Regions from separate parts of the Rahnella sp. R3(2024) genome, predicted to be linked through region 4. Evidence: predicted binding sites of a transcription regulator. Region 4 holds the regulator's gene; each other region holds the start of a gene.
What was found. The regulator LexA, encoded in region 4, represses DNA repair genes until DNA is damaged. The targets are predictions, from matches to a motif close to TNCTGTATGTACATACAGNA.
Positions count from the first base shown of each region.

Region 1 (4,216 bases), on a different contig from region 4:
GCCGTTGCGCGTTAGGGTCGAAGGGCAGCTGATTTTCAATCATCTTGCTGAAAGAATTGATGCCGTGTTGTCCGGATTTGGTATTGCCTGTGTGCCGGAAGATTTGGTGGCAGAGGCGGTTAAATCGGGAGCCCTGATCCAGATCCTCGACGAATGGTGCCCGTCATTTCCGGGCTATTACCTGTATTACCCGAGCCGCAAGCAGCACCCACCGGCTTTCGCCCTGATGATTGATGCGCTGCGCTACAAAGAATGAATGACCGGCGGAATCTGCGAGAAACCGCCGGTCAGATGGCTTAACGCCCGACCCGCGCCTGCAATGCCGCCGGATAGCGCTCGCCGGTAATGTTGACCGAGTCCAGAGCCTGCGAGATTTTTTGCAAATCATCCGGTGAGAGCATTACGTCGGCTGCGGCCATGTTCTCTTCCAGGCGATGCAGCTTAGTGGTGCCGGGGATAGGAACAATCCACGGTTTTTGCGCCAGTAACCAGGCCAGCGCAATTTGCGCGGAGGTAACGTGTTTTTCTGCCGCCAGTCCGGACAGCAAGACCGTCAGGTGTTCATTGGCCTCAAGCGCTTCAGCGGCAAAACGTGGCACTATGCTGCGGAAATCATCCTCGCCAAAGGTGGTACCCGTTTTGATGGCACCGGTCAAAAAGCCTTTCCCTAACGGGCTGAACGGCACGAAGCCAATGCCCAGTTCTTCAAGCGTCGGTAAAATCTCTTGCTCAGGCTGACGCCACCACATGGAGTATTCACTTTGCAGTGCCGTTACCGGCTGAACCGCATGAGCGCGGCGAATGGTTTCAACACCCGCTTCGGACAACCCGAAATGCTTCACTTTCCCTTCGGCAATCAGGTCTTTTACCGCCCCAGCTACCTCTTCAATCGGTACGTCAGGATCGACACGGTGCTGATAAAGCAGATCGATAACATCCGTTTTCAACCGACGCAGTGAACCTTCAACCGCCTGACGAATATGCTCCGGGCGGCTGTTTAAATTCTGCTGTTTATTATCGTCGCCAAAGGTGAAGCCAAACTTGGTTGCAATAACGACCCGGTCGCGAAACGGTTTTAAGGCTTCCCCGACGACATCTTCATTCAGATAAGGGCCATACACTTCGGCGGTATCAAAAAATGTCACGCCGCGCTCAACGGCGGCACGGATTAACGCGACAGCCTCGCGGGTATCCGTCGCCGGGCCGTAGCCGTGGCTCAACCCCATACACCCCAGGCCGAGCGCTGAGACTTCAAGCCCTGAATTACCGAGATAGCGTTTTTGCATTGTTCAGTTCCTCACGATTTAGGTGAATCATAGGCGATGACATATCGCGGTGATGAATGAAGAGTAGCGGTAATCCATTAATAAATAATGGCGTGTAAACGGATAGACTCTATGAACTGAGCTCATGAATAGGGCGTTCACCTGACAATGATGTCATGCCGGGCGCGCATGGCTGAGACTACATGGCGTCTGCCAGAGCAGGGTGCGGAAAGCGTTGCTATGCGAAAAAGGCGCTGATTATCTTTTTAGTGAGATCAAGCTGATAGTCCTGCGAACGAGAGGAGCGGGGGTTTATCCACGCCGGGAGCATTGATCTGAAAATCCCATCAACTATACTGTATATAAACACAGTAATTGATGTGAGAACCCCTTATGATGCTTTACAAGATCGCCGCGCGGCAGCAAAAAACGAATATTCCTTTGTATTTAAACAATATTTCAGCAGGTTTCCCCAGCCCGGCTGCCGACTATGTGGAGAAAGGGATCGATCTGGTGGCACATCTGATCGCCCATCCTTCCTCTACGTATGTGCTTAAGGTGTCCGGGGATTCTATGCGGGACGCGGCGATTATCGATGGTTCCATGCTGCTGGTCGATTTCAGCCTCAAGCCTGCCCACAATGACATTGTTGTAGCCAGCCTCGATGGGGAATTCACCGTCAAAAGGCTGATGCTTCATCCTTTTCCGCATCTGCGCGCTGAAAATCCGGCTTATGCACCGATCCCTCTCAATGAGGACCGAGAAGTCGAGATCGTCGGCGTGGTGACAACCGTTATCAGCATGATGCATCGCAATGTACGCACTCGCTGATGTGAACTCGTTTTACGCGAGCTGCGAAGTGGCCTGGCGGCCCGATCTGCAAGGCAGACCCGTCGTGGTGCTTTCCAACAATGACGGCTGCGTGATCGCACTGTCTGCGGAAGCGAAAGCGCTCAACATAAAAATGGGCGCGCCATACTTCAAACAAAAAGCCATTTTTCAGCAACATAACGTGGTGGTGTTCAGCAGTAACTATGAACTTTACGGAGATATGAGCCAGCGCGTGATGGATACGCTCGAGCAGATCTGTCCGCAGATTGAAATTTATAGCATTGATGAAGCCTTTCTCGATCTTCGCGAGTTACCTCACAACACGGATTTGCACGCATTTGGCAAAAAGATACGGCAGACCGTGGGGCAGCATACCCGCCTGAAGATCGGCGTCGGCATCGCGCCGACCAAAACGCTGGCAAAACTCGCCAATTATGCTGCCAAAAAGTGGACTCAGTCCGAGGGCGTGATTGATCTGTCTGATCCCGCACGCCAGCGTAAACTGATGGCGCTTCTGCCCGTTGACGAGGTGTGGGGCATCGGGCGAAGGACATCAAAAAAACTGCATGATGTCGGTATCGATAAAGCCCTCAAACTGGCCGAATGCGACCTGGGATACATCAGGAAAAACTTTAGCGTGGTGATGGAAAGGACCGTGCGTGAACTGCGCGGAGAACCCTGTCTCGGATTTGAAGAATTTGCACCGGCTAAACAGCAAATTGTGTGTTCGCGATCTTTCGGCACCCGGGTCAGCGCCTATCAGGAGATGCGCGAAGCCATCTGTTTTCACGCCAGCCGCGCGGCTGAAAAACTGCGTGGCGAGCATCAGTTTTGCCGGCAAATCTGCGTATTTATTAAAACCAGCCCTTTCGACAACGGCGGCATTTATTACGGCAACCTCGCCAATACCCGGCTGATGACGCCGACGCAGGATACCCGCGACATTATCTCGGCGGCGTTACGTTGCCTGGATAACGTCTGGAAAGAGGGCTACCGCTACCAAAAAGCGGGCGTGATGCTGGGTGACTTTTTCAGCCAGGGTGTGGCCCAGCTGCATTTGTTCGATGAGTCTCCGCCCCGGCCCAACAGCGATGCACTGATGACACTTTTTGATAGCATCAATAAGAAAAGCAAAGGCACGCTGTGGTTTGCCGGGCAGGGCACCGACCGGCGCTGGCAGATGAAGCGCGACATGCTTTCACCGGCCTGGACCACCCGCTGGAGCGACGTGCCGACCGTGCATGCGTGATGCGGATGCAGCGGCCAGACGGGAAGCCTGGCCGCGGAGAAAAGTCCCGTTACGCCAGTTTCTAAAACTTCTCAATAACCTCAGCTTAACTGGATAAAAAAACACGTCAGGTTCCACTGTCTGCATGAGGGTATTTGCAGATTTACTGCATCAGTGACAGGTCGAATTGCTTAAAAGTATCTCTTACTCTTTTGAATTACTTGATATTTAGCACAGCTTAATCGCATGTAAGTATTTGTACTTTGCTCATTTCAAGCACGCGTTGTTACTATGCACTCCGTTAAGCAAACGCTCTAAAACAAAGTTAAAACCCAGCGAGCAGACTCTGCTACGCTTCACAATGAAATTCTTTGGTTTTGGACGTTTTTTTAACTACATCGAACAGGGGTTTGAGACGGCATATGGTGAATAAAGAATTTATTTCTAATATCCAAAAAATGCATGGTTTTGATTTAAATCTCCTGTTGGTTTTTGAAGTCGTGTTTACCTACAAAAGCGTCACGAAAGCCGCACAAGTTCTTAATGTGAGTCCTTCCGCGATCAGTCAGTCGTTGACCAGGCTCCGCGATTTCTTCTCTGACGCATTGTTTATCCGTAGCGGAAACGGATTAGATGCGACAAAAACCGCAAAAGACTTGCACGTGCATTTGAACACGAACTTCAACCTTCAGCAGTTATTGGGAAGTTTGAACGATTTTTCCAACGTCATGGCAAAGAAAAAAATCGTTATTCATGCCACGCCTTATGTCGCATTGAGATTATTGCCTGCCATTTATACCGCAGTGGATAATGCAGGGCTGAATTGTGAAATTGTTCATATCAGTGCGGATTTAACAGAGAACAGCGCTGAAGATATTTTGACATACAGAAA
Region 1 is NZ_JBHGBU010000002.1:607,293-611,508, reverse strand. It holds gene ABSH60_RS23165 (LysR substrate-binding domain-containing protein) at 1-256, shown strand, start outside; gene ABSH60_RS23160 (aldo/keto reductase) at 297-1,286, opposite strand; gene umuD (translesion error-prone DNA polymerase V autoproteolytic subunit) at 1,659-2,096, shown strand; gene umuC (translesion error-prone DNA polymerase V subunit UmuC) at 2,080-3,345, shown strand; gene ABSH60_RS23145 (LysR family transcriptional regulator) at 3,747-4,216, shown strand, end outside.
Region 1: umuD (translesion error-prone DNA polymerase V autoproteolytic subunit) is a predicted target of LexA. The motif match lies at 1,620-1,639, and genes of this name have one in related genera.

Region 2 (4,216 bases), on a different contig from region 4:
ACTGTCACTTCTGCTGTGATACTCCTGAAACACTCCTTATGAGGTCTCTTAGGCACTGTGCGCTGGCACTTATCCTCAAAACGGTTTGATCCACTATTTTGGGCGCTTAGCAGTGCCGCTATTTGAAATCCTCTCAGCATGTGTACTGTCTATACTTAGAATTCTAACTGAGGGCTCTTTATGTGTGGACGATTTACCCAGTACGCACCGCGTTCTCACTATATCGATGTGCTTTCCCCTGACAGAGAATTCGCAGGCGGCATCGATGACATCCCTATTGGCCGTTATAACGTCGGTCCCGGGCCGCGCGTGCTCATAATCAATCAACGCGATGATAAAATCTTTCTCGATCCTGTTAGTTGGGGGTATCAGCCCACCTGGGCAAAAGAATCAAAGCGACCACCGATGATTAACGCGCGTGTAGAGACAGTGGCAACGAGCAGGATGTTCAGACCCCTGTTCGAACATGGACGCGCGTTAGTGATAGCCGATGGCTGGTATGAATGGAAAAAAGATCCGGCTGATCCGAAAATTAAGCAGCCCTACTTCATCTACCATAAATCACATTCTCCCTTATTTTTCGCTGCGATAAGTCGTTTTCACCCTGATGCCTTAGAGGTCCCGGATGATGATGGTTTTGTTATCGTCACAGCTGCCAGCGACGAAGGGCTACTGGATATCCATGACCGCCGGCCACTGGTATTAGAGCCTTCAGATGCACTTGAATGGTTAGACTGCGATACTTCCCCGCAGCGCGCTCTTGAGATAGCGCAGATGCAGTCGGAACCCCTGTTTGAATTTCAATGGCATCCGGTGAATAAAAAAGTTGGTAGCATAAGAAATAATGGTTCCGAGCTAATCGAGCCTGTTGGGGATCTAATAATTTAAAGTTTGACGCGCAAAAGTTCACTGAAGCGTGTTGTATATGCTGGAGAGAGCATCTGACGCTTCATTTCCCAGGATTTTTGCACGCCTTGGCCAGCGAACCACACCCGCCCTTTCCCGCTATGATTGATTCCATCGAGAACCGCCATCAGCTGCTCACTATTAGAACGCGGCTTGTTCTCGTCGAAAAGAACCAACTGTGCGATACCCTGACTGTAAAAATCCCCCAGCATCACGCCGCATTTCTGAAAGCGATGGCCCTCTTGCCATATTGCATCCAGACATTTAGTTGCGGCAGCCACAATATCCCTGCTGTCCTGCGTAGGTATCTGAAGCTTTGTTCCCGCTGTTTTACCGTAATAAACTTCATTCACAGCAAAAGGGCTTGTTTTGATGAACGCAGAGATATGCCGGCAGTATTGATGCTCACCCCGGAGTTTCTCTGCAGCCCGCACGGCATGGCTACATATCGCTTCACGCATCATTTCATATTCTGATACGCGATCACCGAATGACCTGGAACAAACGATTTGTTGTTTTGTCGGTGCGAACTCTTCCAGTTCTAAACACGGCTCTCCACGTAACTCTCTTACTGTACGTTCAAGTACAATGTTGAAGTGCTTGCGGATCAGAGGAGTTGGGGTATCTGCAAGCTGCAGGGCAGTTTTAATCCCCATATCATTTAACTTTTTTGAAATCCTGCGTCCGACACCCCAGACTTCCCCGACTTCAACGAGTGCCATCAGTTTTCGTTGACGTGTCGCTAGCGAAAGGTCAACAACGCCACCCGTTTTTGTCCATTTTTTTGCGCTGTAATTGGCTAATTTTGCTAACGTTTTGGTTGGTGCAATGCCTACACCTACAGTGAGTCCGGTCCACTGGAGAACTTTGGCTCGCACTTCCCTTCCGAACTCCTCCAGATCCTTGCAGTTACTGACTCCCTGCAAATTCATGAATGCTTCATCAATGCTGTATATTTCTACGGCTGGAGACATCTCCTCTAACACCGTCATTACCCGTGTGCTCATATCTGCATAGAGCGCGTAGTTACTGCTGAATGTCACGATCTTATGCTGCTCGAAAAGCGCCCGCATCTTGAAGAACGGATCGCCCATCTTGATACCGAGTTTTTTTGCTTCGGCGCTGCGGGCAATTACGCAACCATCGTTGTTGCTTAAAACCACGACAGGTCTACCCTTCAGGTCAGGCCTGAAAACAGTTTCACAGCTCGCATAAAAACTGTTTACATCAGCTAGGGCGAACATTACTGAAATCCGTTGATGCTGAAAGTCACAACGCCAAACACTTCCAGTTCATCTCCGCCGTCATGCAACACGATGGGAGGGAAGTCCGGATTCATTGGCACCAGCTGAACAACCGGGTGTAAGCAGAGGCGCTTAACAGTGTATTCACCTGCAAGCGAAGCAATGATGATATCGCCATGCTTTGCCTGTAGACTCCTGTCAACAACAAGCATCGAACCTTCATAAATGCCCGCATCAACCATACTCATCCCTGTGGCCATCACAAAGTAAGTGGCGGCTGGATGATTTATACAGAGCTCGTTTAAGTCAATGCCCTTCTCAATATAATCCTGCGCCGGCGAGGGAAATCCAGCCTGAACTTTATCTTGAAAGAAAGGGGTCAGCAGCTTCAAAGGCTCAGGTGTTGGGTAAAAGACATTCATGATTGATACTCACTAAATACTGTTTATGCATACAGTATAATCATGGGTTCTTTAGCTTGTGAAGGGCTTATGCTTAGAAAAGTCTTAGGCTGCTGATCAGCAAGGAAACAAAAATTTTGCCCCCCTATTCCTTCAGTTCTCAACGTTTCTTCTGTCTTACTTTAAATATGTTTGGAATATGACGTAGCTTTTTCTTACTGAAGAAGTCATGGGGGATTAAATGGAAGCGGTATTTCATAAGCATGCATACGGAGGGTTCTTGTTGATGAAATGTAGAACTTGATGCTGGGAAGTACTCTCTGCCGGTAATGTTCTGGTTAGAATCTCGCGGTTCGACTTAATTTTCTGTAAGCCCACAGTATGCGGTCAGGGCTTAGGTCGACAATTGGTTTATAGTTAACTTCATGTTTATAAAGTCTAAATTTTTCTCGGTTGCGAAGTTACGCCGTAACTATTGCTTATTGAAGAAGCAAACTATATGAATAAGTATTACTTCATACATAATAATTACTCGATAATACTTCACATATGTATTTTATGAGTTATCATTTAGGAAATGCTACTTTCGATATCACAGGTGACAAATGATCACGATTATTGGATGCAATAAAGGCGGTGCTGCCAAAACAACAACGGCCATCAATCTGGCAGTTGGTCTGGCTCTTCGTGGAGAGGACGTTTGTCTTGTCGATGCTGATGTTCAGCGTTCCGCTTCCAGATGGTATGCAGAGCGCGAAGCCTCAGGTATCACTCCATCCATTACCCTGATTGAAAAACGAGACAACATTTCCCAAACGCTGAGAAGCCTGGATGAAAAGTTTGCTCATGTCATCGTGGACGTCGCGGGACGCAACAGCCGGGAGTTGATCACGGGGGGGACCGTTGCCCATCAGATTATCGCGCCCCACCAGTGTTCACAGTTAGACCTGGATACTATGGTTGAACTGCAGCAGCAGCTGGAAAGTATGCGCGATTTGAATCCTGAGCTTAAGGCCTACTGCTATCAAAGTATGGCGACGACTAACCCGCTGTTGCAGGGTAACGAACGACATGAGTTTCTGGAGTATGTGCGTGAGTTTGAAGGGCTTATTCCTTTGACCGCCACAGCATGTTACCGAAAGGTTTACCGTGATGTTATGTCAGAAGGTAAATCAGTACTCGAGACATCTAACGAAAAAGCCAAGGCAGAAGTTCTGGCATTGCTGAATGAGGTATTTTAATGGCCTTAAAGAAACCCCCATTTTCAAATCGCCGAGTCGTAACAGAAGCTGAAGCTGACGCTCTGGCTAACAGACTGGCCGACCGCCCTTATGGTGACGAAAAAGTTGTTGCTGAACCTGCGCAGGAAATTCTGACAAGGACAACTATCTCTTTACCTCAGAACACGCTGCGAGAGATTGAAGATCTTGCCCTGCATAATAAGCGTAATGGTATTAGCCCGAAAAGCGTAAGTGCAATCATTCGTGATGCCCTGGATACTTACCTTAAAAAGGTTTGATACCAAGCGGCGTTGGTAACCAAGCGGCTACCAATGCCGTTTTCACCAATCTCATACATTTCCTTAGCCACCGTGTTCCTTATTGCCTTCTCTCCTTTCCAACGTCTCCCCTTGAGTTCAACGTTTCAAGAACACTCTCAATCCAA
Region 2 is NZ_JBHGBU010000003.1:94,874-99,089, reverse strand. It holds gene ABSH60_RS23795 (SOS response-associated peptidase family protein) at 181-888, shown strand; gene ABSH60_RS23790 (translesion error-prone DNA polymerase V subunit UmuC) at 885-2,150, opposite strand; gene umuD (translesion error-prone DNA polymerase V autoproteolytic subunit) at 2,150-2,572, opposite strand; gene ABSH60_RS23780 (AAA family ATPase) at 3,157-3,792, shown strand; gene ABSH60_RS23775 (ribbon-helix-helix domain-containing protein) at 3,792-4,070, shown strand.
Region 2: umuD (translesion error-prone DNA polymerase V autoproteolytic subunit) is a predicted target of LexA. The motif match lies at 2,590-2,609, and genes of this name have one in related genera.

Region 3 (4,216 bases), on a different contig from region 4:
CGATTATGCAAACGCCGGGAATGGGCTTCCCTATCTCCTCTTATCAGGCCAACGTGCCGCAGCTGGATGCGCATATTGACCGTGATAAAGCCAAAGCGCAGGGCGTTTCTCTCGATGATTTGTTCAGTACCTTGCAGGTGTATCTCGGTTCGTCATACATCAATGACTTCAACCGGTTCGGACGCACCTGGAAAGTGATGGCGCAGGCTGACGGCCAGTTCCGCGACAGCGTGGAAGACATCGCCAATCTGCGTACCCGAAATGACAAAGGCGAAATGGTGCCGATCGGCAGTATGCTGAACATCACCACCACTTACGGGCCTGATCCGGTTATCCGCTATAACGGTTATCCGGCGGCAGATTTGATTGGTGATGCTGATCCGCGCATTTTGTCTTCGACACAAGCCATGACCGAGTTGACAGAAATGTCCAAAAACCTCCTGCCAAATGGCATGAATATCGAATGGACAGATCTGAGCTATCAGCAATCTACACAGGGCAACGCCGCGCTGATTGTGTTCCCGATGTCGGTTCTGCTGGCGTTTCTGGTGCTGGCTGCACTTTATGAGAGCTGGACGTTGCCGCTGGCGGTGATCCTGATTGTGCCGATGACCATGCTTTCAGCGCTGTTTGGCGTGTGGCTGACTGGGGGTGATAACAACGTCTTTGTTCAGGTCGGGCTGGTGGTGCTGATGGGGCTGGCATGTAAAAACGCCATCCTGATTGTCGAATTCGCCCGCGAGCTTGAGATGCAGGGCAAAGGGATTGTGGAATCGGCGCTCGAAGCCTGTCGCCTGCGTCTGCGCCCTATCGTCATGACGTCTATTGCCTTTATTGCCGGGACAATTCCGCTGATCCTCGGTCACGGCGCTGGTGCAGAAGTGCGCGGCGTCACGGGCATCACCGTTTTCTCCGGAATGCTGGGGGTGACGCTGTTCGGGTTGTTCCTGACGCCGGTATTTTATGTGGCACTGCGCAAGCTGGTGACGCGTAAGCATGCGGCGCAGGAGACGCAGACAGTCTGATTGGTAATGACAGAAAGCAAAAAGCCGGGAAATTATCCCGGCTTTTTTACGTCTGAATGTCGCGAAGTGAGTATCAGATGGCTGATGTTTATTTCGTGCAGAGCGACTTATCTGCGTATTCTGCAGCCAGGTCTTTGGTGCATTTGTACTTGCCGCCACGCTCAAACTCGGCCAGCGCATCGGCTACCGTATGACGACCCAGCACCTGCAACGACGCCTCTTCAGCCTCATTCACGATATTTTTAAAATAGGTACAGGCATTGGCGCTGACAACACAGCGGGCAGGCACATCGGGACGTGCGGCCCACAGGCGTTTATCTTCAATCACGGCGCAGTAAATATCACGCAGCGTAATGTCTTCCGCCGGGCGGCCAAGATGAATCGAGCCGGTGCGGCCAAGCGTTGAGACGATAATGCCATGCTGAGTCAGTGGCACCATCAGTTTGCGGATGAAGCTGGAGTTGGCTTCCAGACCTGTAGCTAAGATCGCACTGGTGCAGCGCTGTTCAGCCTTTTGGGACTGAGCGATACAAAACACCATCTGCATGGCTGTCGGAAAGCGATAATCTAACATTTCATTGTCCTGAGAAACCAAGTCTTAGGTTAAGCACCGTATCACAGAGGAATAACCCTGTACGTGAGCTGGTCAATAATATAACAAAGACTGTTGCATTATTGAAGGCGGGGACGGCGTTAACGCACAGAAAGTCACGTTTTGGGCACAAAAAAACCCATCCGGAGATGGGTTTTCTTTAGGCTATTTCTAAGACTTTTGGTCAGGAAATTAGAACTGGTAGATCATGCCAACGCCAACAACATCATCGGTAGAGATACCGTTGTTTTCGTAGAAATCATCATCGTTGTCCAGCAGGTTGATTTTATAATCAACGTAGGTGGACATATTTTTGTTGAAGTAATAGTTCGCGCCAACAGAAACGTATTTAACCAAATCTTTGTCGTTGTCTTTTCCGCCATTGCCGTTGTTCAGGTCTTTACCTTTAGACTGCAGGTAAGAAACTTCCGGACGCAGACCGAAGTCGAATTGATATTGTGCAGTGACTTCAAAGTTCTGCGTTTTATTTGCAATGCCGTCATTGCCGTACATGGTCATATTACGGGTTTCAGCATACATGGTTGCCAGGTAGACATTATTTGCGTCGTATTTCGCGCCAATTGTCCAGACGTCAGCTTTGTCACCACGGTTATCAGCAGTTTGATCATTAGTACGGTCAGAAGAGGCATAAGCTGCACCTGCACTGATACCCATACCGAAATCCTAGGTAATTAAATATGCACTAACCTATTGTTTTATATTATTAATACAACCTAATTATCAAGTTTTTTGGTTTGCAAATATCTCTTCCTATCCCTATATGTTTCAACGAATTAAAATTAGTTTTGCAGAAGGGTTTTATTTTACAAAAACAAACATTGCTGTATGTATAACCAGTTAACTTGTTTGGGCGATTTTATGTTTGTTGAGCTGATTTACGACAAAAGAAACATGGCCGGTGTACCGAACGCCAACGCGCTGATCTTGGCTGAATTGACCAAACGCGTGCATGGCACCTTTCCTGATGCTGACGTGAAGGTTAAACCGATGGTGACGGTCAGCAGCATCAACACGGACGCCAGCAAAGCATGGAAGGCAGTTCTGGCGGGAATAGTTGAAGAGATGTTTCTTTGCACTCAGATTGTCGATGGGAAACCCAAATACTCACTTCGCGAGTTGCCCGAATGGGTTTAACGCAACCTTTTGAAATATAACCCGGCCAATGCGCCGGGTTTTTTGTGCCTGTAATCTGGCAAAATCACCGCCCTGCACTATTCTCATAGCAGCTGACAAAAGATCAGCAAGCCTGCCAAGGCCATGAGTACCTACCTACTGATAGCCCGCCGTTAACGCGGGCTCTTTTTTTACCTGTTTTATGGTGAATATCTAAGCATTAGCTAATCTTTAGAGTGGGTGGGATAACCGCCATCCAGAAGCGTAATATTGATACCTTTGATTTTTGCCCGCCTTTAACGCGGGCTCTTTTTTAATAATCAAAACGGGGGGGATTTCTTTAATTACTAAACCATGTTTCATAAGCCAAATTCTCAAGAGCTACTATTATGCTTTTGGGAGCATCGCTCTCGTTCCAAAACTAAATTTAGTGGCGATTCACTGGCCTTCGTTCGCGGAGGCTTTTTTACGCCCTAACACCGCCAATTCAGCAAACAACCTCATTTATGGGCACTGATCTGACGGATTGAGATTTGATTGCCATGCTATCTTTATTTCGTTCTATCTCAAGTAAAGTTCAACTGTAAAAACTGATGTTTATTGCCCGCCTGTCGCGGTCTTTTTTATGAGTTCTTTATCAGTAAGTTTACAGCATGCCTATATCTGTCTTGGCATTGCATATGTATAACTTATTGATTTTAAATATTAATGTATGTAATTATGCTCTCTACACTCACCACTCTACCCTGCTCAAGCACAGCCAATACTGCGTCCCCAATTTCTCTTCTGACTAATAAATTTTCTTCTTCAGTATGCATATCAACCTCAAGTAGTTTTTCACTGAGATTAGCACACAGATTTGCTTAAACCTTCAAATGCATGGCATGTCGTCAAACACATTATTCCTGGCGTCGTAGAGGGATGTGTTCACTTGAGCCCCTAACTACTGCATTAAAGGGCTTCCCTCAGGCAACGCAAAAATCTCAATGTAGGGATAGATTTACCTTTGAAATTTCCGGAACAAGAATTTCCCAACCTAGCCAGCGAGCATTCTTTTTTCTTATCAGATAATAATGGTTAAGATATTGATTAGTATTCATTGTACAAATTTATTACAAAAATAATTTAAATTTTAAGATAACTTATATGTACCGTAAGAGTAGAATTATTGTCACAAGAGTTTGAATGAAAAAAGGCTCAAAATATTGTGAAAACCACATTGATTGTGATTGTCGTTTTGGTTTTGGTCATCGGGCTGGTTTTTTGGGTGGTCAAGTCCAGAATGAATGATATAGATAATGATTATTGATAAATAAAATACATTTATAAACTTTAGTTATAAAAACCAATGAAATCAATGTTCACCACCGTGAGAAATCCCTCTTATTAGTTAATAAAATAATTTAACTTTGATAAAAGACTATTTATTTTAGTTAAGTTGCCAAGATAATATAAATTACTACTA
Region 3 is NZ_JBHGBU010000002.1:468,946-473,161, reverse strand. It holds gene oqxB (multidrug efflux RND transporter permease subunit OqxB) at 1-1,025, shown strand, start outside; gene ABSH60_RS22640 (Rrf2 family transcriptional regulator) at 1,114-1,599, opposite strand; partial or broken gene ABSH60_RS22635 (porin) at 1,810-2,301, opposite strand; gene ABSH60_RS22630 (DinI-like family protein) at 2,497-2,772, shown strand.
Region 3: ABSH60_RS22630 (DinI-like family protein) is a predicted target of LexA. The motif match lies at 2,458-2,477, and genes of this name have one in related genera.

Region 4 (4,216 bases):
CTTCAATCGCTTTTTCGATGGCTTTAGAGGCCAGCAGCTTATTGAACAAATCCTGACGGGCAGGAAGACGAGGACCGACGGCCGCCAGACGCAGACGGGAGAAGTGCATACGCGCTACGCGGGCCAGTTTCTGGGCGATGGTTTTATCCGTCCCGTGCTCGGTCGCCATGTAGCGCAACGAAACGGTATTGGAGAAACGGACAAAGCTGTCGCGGCCCAGCCACAATACGGCGAAGAATTTCTGGATCCCGTTCAGCACGCGCAGATGCGGCGTGTCCTGACCTTCACGGCCTGGTGCCCGGCCGAACATCACCGACACCGGCAACATCTGAATGTCTAATTCCGGGTTATTGCGGTGCAGGTCCAGATAGTCATGGAACAGCTTTACGGATTCCTGCTTCGGCGTGTAATACGAGAACACGCGCGGGCCTTCCGCGATAAACACGTGGCTTGGCAGCAGCGTTCCGTCGATATCCAGCGGGATCAGGGGATCGGGCAAATTCTGGGCGAGACACTGCGCACGCAGGGTCAGCAAATCTGCTTTGGAGTTATAAGGTAATACGTACAGGATCGGGCGCGTCGGGTCTAAGTGCAACTCGGTAACCGGATCTGTAGGTATGACTTTGCTCTTTACCAGCATCGAAAGCGGTAAATTCAATAATGTGTAATAAAGTCTACGCCAACCTGACATAAAAACGTGAAGCCTCTTGTTAGCCATTTCGCCGCAAGGATACCAGAAAGCTCAAATGAGATCTGTGGTGATGAGATACCATTAAACCGCTAAAATGCATCAAACACCCGAAGGACAACCCCTCAAGGATCAGTAACAGAATGGCGAACCAAGTCACTGGATTTACCCGAATTTATAAAGCAGCCGGTTACTCATGGAAAGGGCTGAAAGCGGCGTGGCAGAATGAAGCTGCCTTTCGTCAGGAAGCCAGCGCTGCTATCCCGTTAATTTTTCTCTCTTTCTGGTTCGATGTCAGCAGTATTGAACGCATCTTACTGATCGGCTCAGTGGTGCTGGTTTGCGTGGTCGAACTGCTCAACAGCGCCGTGGAATGTGCGATTGACCGCATCGGACCTGAGTTCCACGTTCTTTCTGGCCGTGCAAAAGATATTGGCTCGGCTGCCGTGCTACTGACCATCATATTGGCGATTTTTGTCTGGGTCAGCATCTTTTGGCCGCGATGGTTCTGATTTGGAATCTGTCTTCCAGTAATCGTGCTTATGCACTGTTTTTATTCAATCTTAGGTTTTCATTGCCCGTTTAGCTGTATATACTCACAGCTAGACTGTATAAACAACCAGGGGGCGGAATGAAAGCTTTAACGACCAGACAACAAGAGGTCTATGACCTGATTCGCGATCATATCTCCACCACGGGTATGCCACCAACCCGCGCGGAGATTGCCGCTCGTCTTGGGTTCCGTTCCCCGAATGCTGCGGAAGAACATCTGAAAGCGCTGGCACGTAAAGGCGTGATCGAGATTGTTTCCGGCGCGTCACGCGGTATTCGTCTGCTGATGGAAGAAGAAGAAGGTTTACCGCTGATCGGCCGCGTTGCCGCCGGTGAACCTCTGCTCGCTCAGCAACATATCGAAGGGCATTATCAGGTTGATCCGGCGATGTTTAAGCCGAGCGCCGATTTCCTGCTGCGTGTCAGCGGTATGTCGATGCGTGATATCGGTATCCTCGACGGCGATTTACTGGCTGTTCATAAAACGCAGGACGTGCGTAATGGTCAGGTTGTCGTAGCCCGTATTGATGATGAAGTCACCGTGAAACGCCTGAAAAAACAGGGCAGCGTGGTGCAGTTATTGCCGGAAAACAGCGAGTTCCAGCCTATCGTAGTAGATTTACGTGAGCAGAATTTCAGTATTGAAGGGTTGGCCGTAGGCGTCATTCGCAACGGCGACTGGATTTAACCTTCGTACTTCGGGCTATCTCTGCGTTGGCTGCCTTCGCGAACCCCGGTCACATACTTGTGTATGCTTCCGACGTTCGCTCAGTTGCCGCCTTGATGAAACTCGAATGACTGGGTCAAACTGTTGATCCAAAGGGTCATGTTTTTGATTTGCGGGTCGTGAGCCGCCTCTGACATACCGCTAAGCTTTAACGTTTCATCTCGTCGCCCCTCTCGGGGCGATGTCATTTACAGGCATATCCCGAACCTCCGGCATGAGATTCTCTATGCAACAACATTCCCTTCTGCAAAAGCTAAAACACACCTTTTTAAGCCCGACCGATAAAGCCCTCTGGATGCTCGCGCTACCGATGATTTTTTCCAATATCACCGTGCCGTTGCTGGGGTTAGTGGATACGGCAGTGATCGGTCATCTCGACAGCCCTGATTATCTTGGCGGCGTTGCAGTCGGTTCGATGGTCACCACCTTCCTGTTTATGATGCTGCTCTTTCTGCGCATGAGTACCACCGGCATGACCGCTCAGGCGCTCGGTGCGCAAGACAACCTGTTGCTGGCCCGCGCGTTCGTACAACCCTTTCTGCTGGCCGTGCTCGCCGGTGTGGTGATCTTGCTTTTCCGCCATCCCCTTATGGAAGGTGCTTTTCACATCGTCGGCGGGAGCCAGTCTGTGCTTGAACAGGCGCGGCTTTTTCTGGAGATCCGCTGGTACAGCGCCCCCGCGTCTCTGGCAAATCTGGTGATTTTGGGTTGGCTGCTTGGTATCCAGTACGTGCGCGGGCCGGTAATGCTGCTGATTGCCGGTAATCTGCTGAACATCGTGTTGGATCTTTGGCTGGTGATAGGGCTTGGCTGGAATGTCCGTGGTGCCGCCACGGCCACGGCCTGCTCAGAATATTTCACGCTGTTTATCGGATTGTTTTTGGTCTGGCGCGTGATGCAGCGCCGGGGCATCAGTCCTGCGCTGTTAACCTCTGCCTGGCGCGGTGATCTGCGGCGGCTGTTAAGTCTTAACCGCGACATTATGCTGCGCTCACTGCTTCTTCAACTGTGCTTTGCCTCACTGACCATTCTGGGTGCGCGTCTGGGCAGCCATATTGTGGCGGTCAATGCCGTGTTGATGAATCTTCTGACCTTCACCGCTTTTGCGCTCGACGGTTTTGCTTACGCCATTGAAGCCCATTCAGGTGAGGCGTTTGGCGCCCGCAATCGCGAAAAATTGCTCAATGTCTGGCGTGCCGCATGCCGTCAGGCCGGGCTGGTCGCTCTGGCATTTGCACTGATATACGCGCTGACCGGTGAACAGATTATCAATGCGCTGACGTCGTTACCGGAGCTGCGCCAGCTGGCCGATCGTTATCTTGGCTGGCAGATTGTTCTGCCGCTGGTGGCGGTGTGGTGTTATCTGCTCGACGGGATGTTTATCGGCGCCACGCGCGGAAGGGATATGCGTAACAGTATGGCGGTTGCTGCGCTGGGGTACGGGCTGACGCTGTTCACCTTGCCGATATTGGGTAACCACGCGCTTTGGCTGGCGCTGACGGTGTTCCTCGGATTACGTGGTATTTCTCTGGGCTGGATATGGCACCGCTACTGGCAGCGCGACAGCTGGTTTTCATCGTCAGTTCACTGAATTAGCGGGCTTTTCAAACGGTGGGTAATCGCGGGTTGCCGTTATATCGTGCTTTGGAATAATCCTAATAATGGTTTTTATCCCTCCGATGGCAGGATAAATCGAAATTCTCTACTAACCTTTAAAGTGTTAAGCCCGAGCTGCAGCGGTAATCCGCAGCTCCACAACCCTAAGGTAACAGGAGATATTTTATGAATAAGGACCAAGCCGACGGTAACTGGAAGCAGTTTAAAGGCAAAGTAAAAGAAAAATGGGGCAAGCTGACCGATGATGACCTGACTGTCGTTGAAGGTAAACGCGATCAGCTGGTAGGGAAGATTCAGGAGCGTTACGGCTATCAGAAAGATCAGGCCGAAAAAGAGCTCAAAGATTGGGAATCAAGCAACAAATATCACTGGTAAAGCGCGACTCCCCCTCGCGTGTCAGTGACGTATCCTGAGATTTAGCTGCTCCTACCCGGAACGCTTCAGGATACGGGTACACGGATGTACCCAACTGCTTCACTGTATAAACTTGTGCAAAACGTCCATTACCCGAACATTTCACCCGCTAATGACCTTCCGCTATAAACTCCGCTTTAAACCCGACCCGTCAGCGTTTCTTCACCACAATTGAATGATCGTGATCGCAGTGATCGTGGCTTTCGCAGGTTTCAACG
Region 4 is NZ_JBHGBU010000001.1:2,490,655-2,494,870, forward strand. It holds gene plsB (glycerol-3-phosphate 1-O-acyltransferase PlsB) at 1-691, opposite strand, end outside; gene ABSH60_RS11295 (diacylglycerol kinase) at 832-1,200, shown strand; gene lexA (transcriptional repressor LexA) at 1,320-1,928, shown strand; gene dinF (MATE family efflux transporter DinF) at 2,194-3,558, shown strand; gene ABSH60_RS11310 (CsbD family protein) at 3,750-3,959, shown strand; gene zur (zinc uptake transcriptional repressor Zur) at 4,150-4,216, opposite strand, start outside.